DNA from 2 places in the Streptomyces sp. NPDC018026 genome. Region 2 is predicted to be linked to the other one. Evidence: riboswitches for the same ligand, from Rfam matches in the RefSeq annotation. Region 2 holds a riboswitch; the other holds the start of a gene.

Region 1 (4,845 bases), on a different contig from region 2:
CGGCCCGGTTCACCCCCGCGATGCTGCACGGCGCGCTGACGATGCTGGTCACCGGTGCCGTCCTGATCGGCCTCAACCAGGCCCAGGACTACTCCGTGGACAACGTCAAGATGGGCGTGAAGCTCGCCGTACTGATCGTGATCCTCGGCCTGGTCTACGTGAAGCGCGACGAGGAGAAGGTGGAGAAGCCGCTGTTCGGCCTGGTGGGCGGGCTGACCCTGGTGAACGTCTTCATCGCGGTGCTGTGGACCTGACCGCAGCCCCGGAGCCCGCCGCCGCGGACCGCAGCCCGGAGCGGGCCTGCAGGACCGCTCCCGCCGCGACCGCCAGCCACCCGGCCACCGCGATCCACAGCAGCGCCCGGCCGGGCGCGTCCAGCCAGGGGACGTCGACGACGGCGGACACCGACAGGGTCGCCGCCGCCGTCATGCCGAGCGGGAAGACGGTCGACCAGCGACGCACGTCGTAGCGCAGGCGGGGCCAGGCGATCTCGGCGGCCAGGAGCACGGCGTACCAGGCGAGGTCGAGCGTGAGCAGGAAGACGGTCACGTCGTGCAGGACGGCCTGGTCGTCGGCGTTCCACAGGTACATGCCGGTCCCGGCCGCCGCGAGCAGCTTGGCACCGGCGAGCGCCGAGATGGCGAGCGCGCCGCCCGCCACCCAGTGGTCCCCGGAACCCCGGGCCACCTGCCGCAGGTCGAAGCGGAACAGCGCGATCAGGTAGAGCACGATGCCCAGCCAGAACGGCACCAGCGCCGCGTGCGCCAGCCACGGCGTCGAGGTGGCCGCGGCCAGCGTGGCGGCGAGCACGGTGAGCCCCTCCGTGGCCACGCAGCCCAGGAACACCGCCCCGGGCATCCTCCGCCCCCAGTGCTGTACGACCAGGTACAGCAGCCACGGCCACAGCAGGGCCGCCAGCGCCAGCAGCACCGCCGCCAGGAGCGTCCAGCCGAGCAGGGAGAAACGGGTGCCGAGCACGGTCGTCGCGGCGACCGCGGTGAGCGCCCCCGGCGTCCCGGCCCGCTTCACCCACTGGGCGTGGTCGGCCAGCAGCAGGTAGACGAAGTTCGCCGCCAGTATCAGCCAGGCGGCGCAGGCCAGGGCGAGGGCGATCCGCGACAGGACCTCGCGGCCCGTCAGATGGAGGGCGACCGACACGATGCCGGTCGCCATCACCGCGGCCCCGGCCGCCGGTGGACGCTGCGCCCACCAGGTGCGCAGCGCGGAGGGATGGGTGGCCGATGACATGCGCCCGATGCTAAGTACCTCGCCGATCAGGCCGGGCGCACCACGCTGTAGATCGAGGACTCGCCGTCGTAGAAGATCGACTCCTCGCGGACGTACGCGCCCGGCTTCGGGGCGTGGATCATCATGCCGTCGCCGATGTACAGGCCGACGTGGCTGATGTCGTCGTAGAAGAAGACCAGGTCACCGGGTTGCGCCTGGGAGACGGAGACGGTCGTGCCGGCGTTGACCTGGTCGTAGGTGACGCGCGGCAGCGTCACGCCGGCGGCCTTCCAGGCGGCCTGGGTGAGGCCCGAGCAGTCGTAGGAGTCGGGGCCGGTGGCGCCCCAGACGTACGGCTTGCCGATCTGGGCGCGGGCGAAGGCGATCGCCTTGTCGGCCTTGGTGCCGGTCGAGGTGTCGGGCGTCGACGAGCCCGAGGAGTCCGACGAACCGGTGCCGTCGGAGGTCCCCGAGGACCCGGAGCCGCTCTCCTGCTGCCGGGCGGCCTCCTCCCGCCGCTCGCGCTCCGCCTCCTCCTGCGCCGCCTGCTGCTTCGCCAGCTCGGCGGCCTTGCGGGCGGCCTCCTGCTGCTTCTTCTTCTCGATCGCCGCCAGCCGGGCCTTCTCCTCGGCGGTCAGCTCCGAGAGCAGCTCCCGCGCGGTGGCCAGCTTCTTCTGGACGGTCGACTTGGCCGTCTTGAGGTCGGTCTGCGAGTCGGTGAGCGTTTCGAGGCTCTCGGTGGCCTCCCGGCGCTTCTCCATCGTCTCGGACTGCTGGGTGACGTAGTCGTCGACGGCGGTCTTCTGCCGGCCGGTGAGCCGGTTCATCAGCTGGTTCTGGTCGAAGTAGTCCTGCGGCGAGTCCGCGAGTAGCAGCGTCGCGGTCTCCGGGACCGAGGCGCCCGTGCGGTACTGGGCGGAGGCGAAGGAACCCAGCTCCTCGCGCGCGTCGTTGAGTTTCTGGGTGCGCCGGGCGACGTCGTCGAGGAGACCGTCGACCTTCTTGCGCTGCTTGGAGGTCTTCTCCTTGGCCGCGTTGTACTTCTCGGTCGCCGACCCGGCCTGGCGGTAGAGGTCGTCGACCTTCTTCTCGACCTCCTCCAGGGTCGGCCGGTCGTCCGACGGCGTGGCCTGGGCCGTCTGGGACAGCAGGGCGACGGAGGTGAGGGCCGCGGTGGCGAGAGCCGGGGTCCGTATGCCCGCGACGCGGGGACCGGTGGGGCGCGACTTGCGGTGCGACGCCAAGGAGGCGACTCCTTCCAGTGCTCCGCCTACCGGGTTAGCTGTCGGGTTCGGGCGGTGGTTCGGAAGGGTTGCCCTACGGCGGACCGTCCTCGCGTGGAGGGCGGTGCGGCCGATTCACCCCAAGGTCTCGGTGGGTCCCCGGCTCCGGTGCCGTGCGGGCAGGCCGGACTCGGCGGAGGCCGCGCGGACCGGCGAGGTTCGCCGGAGGGGGTCGAGCGGCCTGCCCCGCACCGTAGCCAACTCGTGTGGCGGCTGTGAAGGTTGGTGGGTGATATGCCCGATACATTTTCGTGACCTTTCGTTCGGGCGCCCCCGGGTCGGTCACGAGCGTCACTCTTCGTGGTTCCGCTGGTCGCAGGGCGTGTCCGTGCCGGGGGGCGGTGGGCATTTTCCGGGGTGGCACCGGGTTGTCGGTGGGGCGCCCTAGACTCGGAGAGCGATGAGCAGCCTCTTTGACGACAGCTTCCTGGCGAGCCTCCAGACCCCCCGGGGTCACGAGGAGGAACCCCCGCCGCCGCCCGAGGACGAGCACGGACCGGAGCCGGTTCCGCACGATCTGTTCGGCGGGAAGTTCGACGCGCCTCCGGAGCGGGACACCCACTACCGGGACGGCGCCCCGCGCCCCGCCCTGGACGCCGCGGCCCTCCTGGAGGGGCTGAACGAGAACCAGAGGGCCGCCGTCGTCCACTCCGGCTCCCCGCTGCTCATCGTGGCCGGTGCGGGCTCCGGCAAGACCCGCGTGCTGACGCACCGCATCGCCCACCTCCTGGCCGAGCGGAGCGTCCACCCGGGCCAGATCCTCGCGATCACCTTCACCAACAAGGCCGCGGGCGAGATGAAGGAGCGCGTCGAGCAGCTCGTCGGCCCGCGCGCCAACGCGATGTGGGTGATGACCTTCCACAGCGCGTGCGTCCGCATCCTGCGCCGCGAGTCGAAGAAGCTCGGCTTCACCTCGTCGTTCTCGATCTACGACGCCGCCGACTCCAAGCGGCTCATGGCGCTGGTCTGCCGCGACCTGGACCTGGACCCGAAGAAGTTCCCGCCGAAGTCCTTCAGCGCCAAGATCTCGAACCTGAAGAACGAGCTGATCGACGAGGAGGACTTCGCCGGGCAGGCCGCCGACGGTTTCGAGAAGACCCTCGCCCAGGCCTACGCCATGTACCAGTCGCGGCTGCGCGAGGCGAACGCCCTCGACTTCGACGACCTGATCATGACGACGGTCAATCTGCTGCGCGCCTTCCCGGACGTCGCCGAGCACTACCGCCGCCGCTTCCGGCACGTCCTGGTCGACGAGTACCAGGACACCAACCACGCGCAGTACGCGCTGGTGCGGGAGCTGGTCGGCGTCCCCTCGGAGCACCCCGTCGACGTGCCGCCCGAGGCCGAGGTGCCGCCCGCCGAGCTGTGCGTGGTGGGCGACGCCGACCAGTCGATCTATGCCTTCCGCGGCGCCACCATCCGCAACATCCTCCAGTTCGAGGAGGACTACCCGGACGCGACGACGATCCTGCTGGAGCAGAACTACCGCTCCACGCAGACCATCCTCAGCGCCGCCAACGCGGTCATCGAGCGCAACGAGTCCCGCCGCCCCAAGAACCTGTGGACCAACCAGGGCAGCGGCGCGCAGATCACCGGGTACGTCGCCGACACCGAGCACGACGAGGCGCAGTTCGTCGCCGACGAGATAGACCGCCTCACCGACGCGGGCGAGGCCAAGGCCGGCGACGTCGCGGTCTTCTACCGGACCAACGCCCAGTCCCGTGTCTTCGAAGAGGTCTTCATCCGCACCGGCCTGCCCTACAAGGTCGTCGGCGGCGTCCGCTTCTACGAACGCAAGGAGGTCCGGGACGTCCTGGCCTACCTGCGGGTGCTGGCCAACCCGGAGGACTCGGTGCCGCTGCGCCGCATCCTCAACGTCCCCAAGCGCGGCATCGGCGACAGGGCTGAGGCGATGATCGACGCCCTCTCCCAGCGCGAGAGGATCAGCTTCCCGCAGGCGCTGAAGCGCGTCGACGAGGCGTACGGGATGGCCGCGCGCTCCGCGAACGCCGTCAAGCGGTTCAACACGCTCATGGAGGACCTCCGTACGATCGTCGAGTCCGGCGCCGGACCGGCGACCGTCCTGGAGGCCATCCTCGAACGCACCGGATACCTCGCCGAGTTGCAGGCCTCCACCGACCCCCAGGACGAGACCCGCATCGAGAACCTCCAGGAACTCGCCGCCGTCGCCCTGGAGTTCGAGCAGGAGCGGGCCGAGGGCGAGGAGACCGGGACGCTCGCCGACTTCCTGGAGAAGGTCGCGCTCGTCGCCGACTCCGACCAGATCCCCGACGAGGAGGACGGCGACGGCGTCGTCACCCTGATGACCCTGCAC
Region 2 (4,845 bases):
CGGATACGGGGACGTACGTACGACGCTGCCTCTTACGGGGCCTTACCGGGTGGCGCTCAGCCCTTGAACCGCGGGAAGGCGCTGCGGCCGGCGTACACCGCGGCGTCGTCGAGGATCTCCTCGATGCGCAGCAGCTGGTTGTACTTGGCGACGCGCTCGGAGCGGGCCGGGGCGCCGGTCTTGATCTGGCCGCAGTTGGTGGCGACGGCCAGGTCGGCGATGGTGACGTCCTCGGTCTCGCCGGAGCGGTGGGACATCATGCACTTGAAGCCGTTGCGCTGGGCCAGCTCGACGGCGTCCAGGGTCTCGGTCAGCGAACCGATCTGGTTGACCTTGACGAGCAGGGCGTTGGCCGAGTTCTCCTCGATGCCGCGGGCCAGGCGCTCCGGGTTGGTGACGAACAGGTCGTCGCCGACCAGCTGGACCTTGTCACCGAGCTTGGCGGTGATGGTGTTCCAGCCGTCCCAGTCGTCCTCGAACAGCGGGTCCTCGATGGAGACCAGCGGGTACGCCTCGACCAGCTCGGCGTAGTACTCGGTCATCTCGGCGGCGGAGCGCGTCTTGCCCTCGAAGCTGTAGGCGCCGTCCTTGTAGAACTCGGACGCGGCCACGTCGAGCGCGAGGGCGATCTGCTCGCCGGGGGTGTAGCCGGCCTCCTTGATCGCCTCGAGGATGAGGTCGAGGGCCTCGCGGTTGGAGCCGAGGTTCGGGGCGAAGCCGCCCTCGTCGCCGAGGCCGGTGGCCAGGCCCTTGTTCTTCAGGACCTTCTTGAGGGTGTGGTAGACCTCGGCGCCCCAGCGCAGGGCCTCGGAGAAGGACTCCGCGCCGATCGGGGCGATCATGAACTCCTGGATGTCCACGTTGGAGTCGGCGTGCGAGCCGCCGTTCAGGATGTTCATCATCGGCACCGGCAGCAGGTGCGCGTTGGGGCCGCCCAGGTAGCGGAACAGCGGCAGGTCGCTGGCCTCGGAGGCGGCGTGGGCGACGGCGAGGGAGACGCCGAGGATGGCGTTGGCGCCGAGCGAGCCCTTGTTGTCGGTGGCGTCCAGGTCGAACATGGCCTGGTCGATCAGGCGCTGCTCGGTGGCGTCGTAGCCGACCAGCTCCGGGCCGATCTGCTCGATGACGGCCAGCACGGCCTTCTCGACGCCCTTGCCGAGGTAACGGCTCGGGTCGCCGTCACGCAGTTCGATGGCCTCGAAGGCACCGGTGGAGGCGCCGGACGGAACGGCGGCACGACCCGTGCTGCCGTCGTCGAGGCCGACCTCGACCTCGACCGTGGGGTTGCCTCGGGAGTCCAGGATTTCCCGGGCTACGACGACGTCGATGGACGGCACGAGCATCTCCTTCTTCAATGTGACGCTTCACTGTGACGCTACGGTCTGCCGCGGTCCCGAGGGACCGCGACGGCTCTGCGGGACCGAGCCTAACCGGCTCCGGACGATCGGCCAGCCGATCGCCCACCCGCTGGACAGAACCGAGAGTAAATTGTTTCCGAACGGAACAAAGGCGGAACATGAAAGTCCCGCCCCGGTGCGTACGGGGGAACACGCACCGGGGCGGGAGTCGCGGGGCCGCCGCCGCTTACTTCAGGTGCAGCTGCTGGCCCGGGTAGATCAGGTCGGCGTCTTCGACGATGTCGTCGTTCAGCTTGAACAGCTTCGCCCAGCCGCCCTTGACGTCGTGCTCCTCGGCGATCGAGCTGAGGGTGTCGCCCTTGACGACCTTGTACTCGCCGTCGCCCTTCTCGACCTTCTTGCCGGTCGGGGTGGTGACGGTCTTCTTGGCGGGCTTCTCGGCCTTCGGCTCGGCGGCCGGGCGCTCGGAGGAGCGGGAGGCCTTCTGCTCGGTGGAGCGCTCGGCGGTGGAGCCGCTGCTCTGGCTCTGCGAGCTCTCGGAGCTGCCGGAGCCGCTGTCCTGCGAACCGCCACCGGTGTACGCGGCGCCCGACAGGCCGGTGCCGCAGACCGGCCAGGCACCCTTGCCCTGGCCCGCGAGGACCTTCTCGGCTATCTCGATCTGCTGAGACTTGCTCGCCTGGTCGGCGCTGGAGGCGTACTGCGTACCGCCGTAGGCGGCCCAGGTGGAGGCGGAGAACTGCAGACCGCCGTAGTAGCCGTTGCCGGTGTTGATGGACCAGTTGCCGCCGGACTCGCACTGGGCGACGGCGTCCCACTCGGACGCGGTGGCGGCGGAGGCGTTGCCGGCCGCCATCAGCGGGGCGGCGACGGCGGCACCGGTGACACCGGCGACGGCGATGACACGGGTGGCCTTGGACGGACGACGGTGCTTGCCCTTGCCGGAAAACAGCATGGTTGATCCCCTCACCGACGCCTGCGAGGTGAGCTGTCGGGTTCGGGCCGGTTGAGTTGCCCGGCCGGGTTCCTCGCGGAACTCGGCTTCACCCCTAGCCGCTCCGGCTCAACTGCCCGGTGCGGCACTTACCTTGGGTCCCCCGCTCCTGCCTGCGGCGCTTGACGCGACGACTGTTCCCGTACGGCCGCTGGCAGGATTCGGCGTTGCGGCTGTCGGGGCCCGCGGTGGCGAGCGGTCATGACCGTAGACACGCGCTCCGCGGATTTTCAAAGACGATCACGGCTTCTGAGACCTATCTCTCACGAGATCCAAAAGGGACATACGGTCTCTAACCGTGACGCGAACTCCCCCTACTTTTCGCCCGATTCGCCCGTGACCGTGAGCGTCTGACCGGGCAGGATGTGGTCGGGGTCGGCGCCGACGACGGTCTCGTTGCCGGCGTAGAGCGCGTACCACCCGCCGTCGACGTCAAGGGAGTCGGCGATGCCCCAGAGAGTGTCGCCGGTGCGGACGACGTAACGCCCGTCCCCGGCCTCTCGCTCGTCACCGTCGCGCGAGGCGTGCCGGCCCGTCGCCGGGTCCGTACGGCCCTCCCCCGCCGCATCCTCGTCCGCGCTGCCGCCGCGGTGCTTGCCGGAGCCGGACGAGCCCTCGGTGCCCTGCGGTTCGGCACTGGCGGAGGGGTCGGATTCGGTTGAAGTGTCCGGCTTGGTGGATTGATCCGCACCGTCGGACGAGTCGCCCGAAGCGCCGCCGGAACCGTCGGACGGGGCGTCAGGCGACGAGGAAGCCGAAGAAGAGGGCGAAGGGGACGAAGAGGACGCACCGGACGTCGACTCCGACGTCTCGGACGAGCCGGTCGAGTCGGACGACTCCGACGACTCGGATGTCTCGGGCGATTCGGTGGGCGCGGGCGATTCGGACGACTTGGTGGTGCCCTGCTCCCCCGAGGCGTCCGAACCTTCCGACGCCCCGTCACCGGCCGAGCCGGAGCCACCGTCCGTGACACCGGGGCCATTGCCCAGACCGGCGAGCAGACCACAGGTCGGCCAGGCGGCGATGCCCTGGTCCGCGTGCATCTTCTCGGCGATTCCTATCTGCTGGGAGCGACTGGCCTGGTCGGCGCTGGGGGCGTAGTCCAGGCCGCCGTACTGCTCCCAGGCCTCCTGGGACAGCTGCAGGCCGCCGTAGTACCCGTTGCCGCTGTTCTGGCTCCAGGCGCCGCCGGTCTCGCACTCGGCGACCTGGTCCCAGTTCGCCGAGCCGGCCGCGTGGGCACCGGTGGCACCGAGCAGCGGGATCGCGATGGCGGAGCCGGTCACTCCGGCGGCGACGACCAGTGCGGGTGCCTGGCGGGGGCGGCGGTGACGACCGTTCCCGGAGAGCATGCGACGACCTTTCACGAGACGACGGGGACCGCGCGGCGGTTGACGCTCGACACCACGCTGATCCGTGAACGTATAGGGAGATCATCGCTTGTCACAAGTTCATGCCGCGCAGATCACGTGAAGATCACAGAGTTGAGCGCGTGTCACTTTTGCGTCGGCGACGGACCGTTGCCCACCGGTGACGCGGGCGGTGTGAACGAGACGGGCAAGGTGCGCAGACCTCGCATGATGAGGCCGCCGCGCCACCGGAGTTCGGCCGGGTCCGCGGCGAGGCGGAGGTCCGGCAGCCGGGTCAGCAGCGTGGCCAGCGCGGTCTGCCCCTCCAGCCGGGCGAGCGGGGCGCCGAGGCAGTAGTGGATGCCGTGGCCGTACCCGAGGTGCTGGCTGTCGCGGCGTGAGAGGTCCAGGGTGTCCGGGTCGGTGAACCGCTCCGGGTCCCGGTCGGCGGCGGCCAGGACGACGAGGACCGGGTCGCCGGCCGCGACGTCCTGTCCGCCGATGGTCAGCGGCCGGGTGGCGAAGCGCCAGGTGGCCAGCTCCACCGGGCCGTCGTAGCGCAGGAGTTCCTCGACGCCGGTCTCCAGCAGGCCGCGCTCGCCGGCGGCCAGCGAGGTCTGCAGCCGCTCCCGCTGCCCGGGGTGGGTGAGCAGCGCGTACGTGCCGTTGCCGACCAGGTTGACGGTGGTTTCGAACCCTGCGAAGAGCAGGATGAAGGCCATGGCCGCGGCCTCGTTCTCGGTGAGGTGCTCGCCGTGGTCGGAGGCGCGGATCAGACCGGAGATGAGGTCCTCGCCGGGGGCGGGCTCGGACGGCAGGGCGGCACGCTTGCGGTGGATGAGGTCGGCGAGGTAGCCGCGCATCTTCTTCACCGACCGGGCGACGCCGCCCCGCGGGCCGCCCTGGTGACGGATCATCATGCCCGCCCAGTCCCGGAAGTCGTCCTGGTCCTCGCGAGGGACGCCGAGCAGGTCGCAGATGGCGTAGATGGGCAGTGGGAAGGCGAACTCGTGGATCAGGTCGGCGGAGCCGGAGTCCGCGAACCGGTCGATGAGGCCGTCGGCCAGCTCCTGCACCCGGGGCGCGAACTCGGCCACGCGGCGAGGGGTGAAGGCCTTGCTGACCAGCCGTCGCAGCCTGGTGT

Evidence for each region. Region 2 has a riboswitch for cyclic di-AMP ahead of rpfA (resuscitation-promoting factor protein RpfA). Riboswitches for the same ligand answer to the same signal wherever they lie in the genome.
Region 1: another riboswitch for cyclic di-AMP. It lies ahead of ACH4D3_RS16670 (NlpC/P60 family protein); the one in region 2 lies ahead of rpfA (resuscitation-promoting factor protein RpfA).

What each region holds. Positions count from the first base shown of each region.
Region 1 is NZ_JBIRFY010000004.1:547,567-552,411, forward strand. Features, by position in the region: gene ACH4D3_RS16660 (hypothetical protein) at 1-254, shown strand, start outside; gene ACH4D3_RS16665 (tellurite resistance/C4-dicarboxylate transporter family protein) at 232-1,248, opposite strand; gene ACH4D3_RS16670 (NlpC/P60 family protein) at 1,275-2,471, opposite strand; cyclic di-AMP (ydaO/yuaA leader) riboswitch at 2,478-2,656, opposite strand; gene pcrA (DNA helicase PcrA) at 2,911-4,845, shown strand, end outside.
Region 2 is NZ_JBIRFY010000012.1:94,033-98,877, forward strand. Features, by position in the region: gene eno (phosphopyruvate hydratase) at 57-1,337, opposite strand; gene rpfA (resuscitation-promoting factor protein RpfA) at 1,585-2,313, opposite strand; cyclic di-AMP (ydaO/yuaA leader) riboswitch at 2,317-2,483, opposite strand; gene ACH4D3_RS30620 (transglycosylase family protein) at 2,667-3,704, opposite strand; gene ACH4D3_RS30625 (cytochrome P450) at 3,848-4,845, opposite strand, start outside.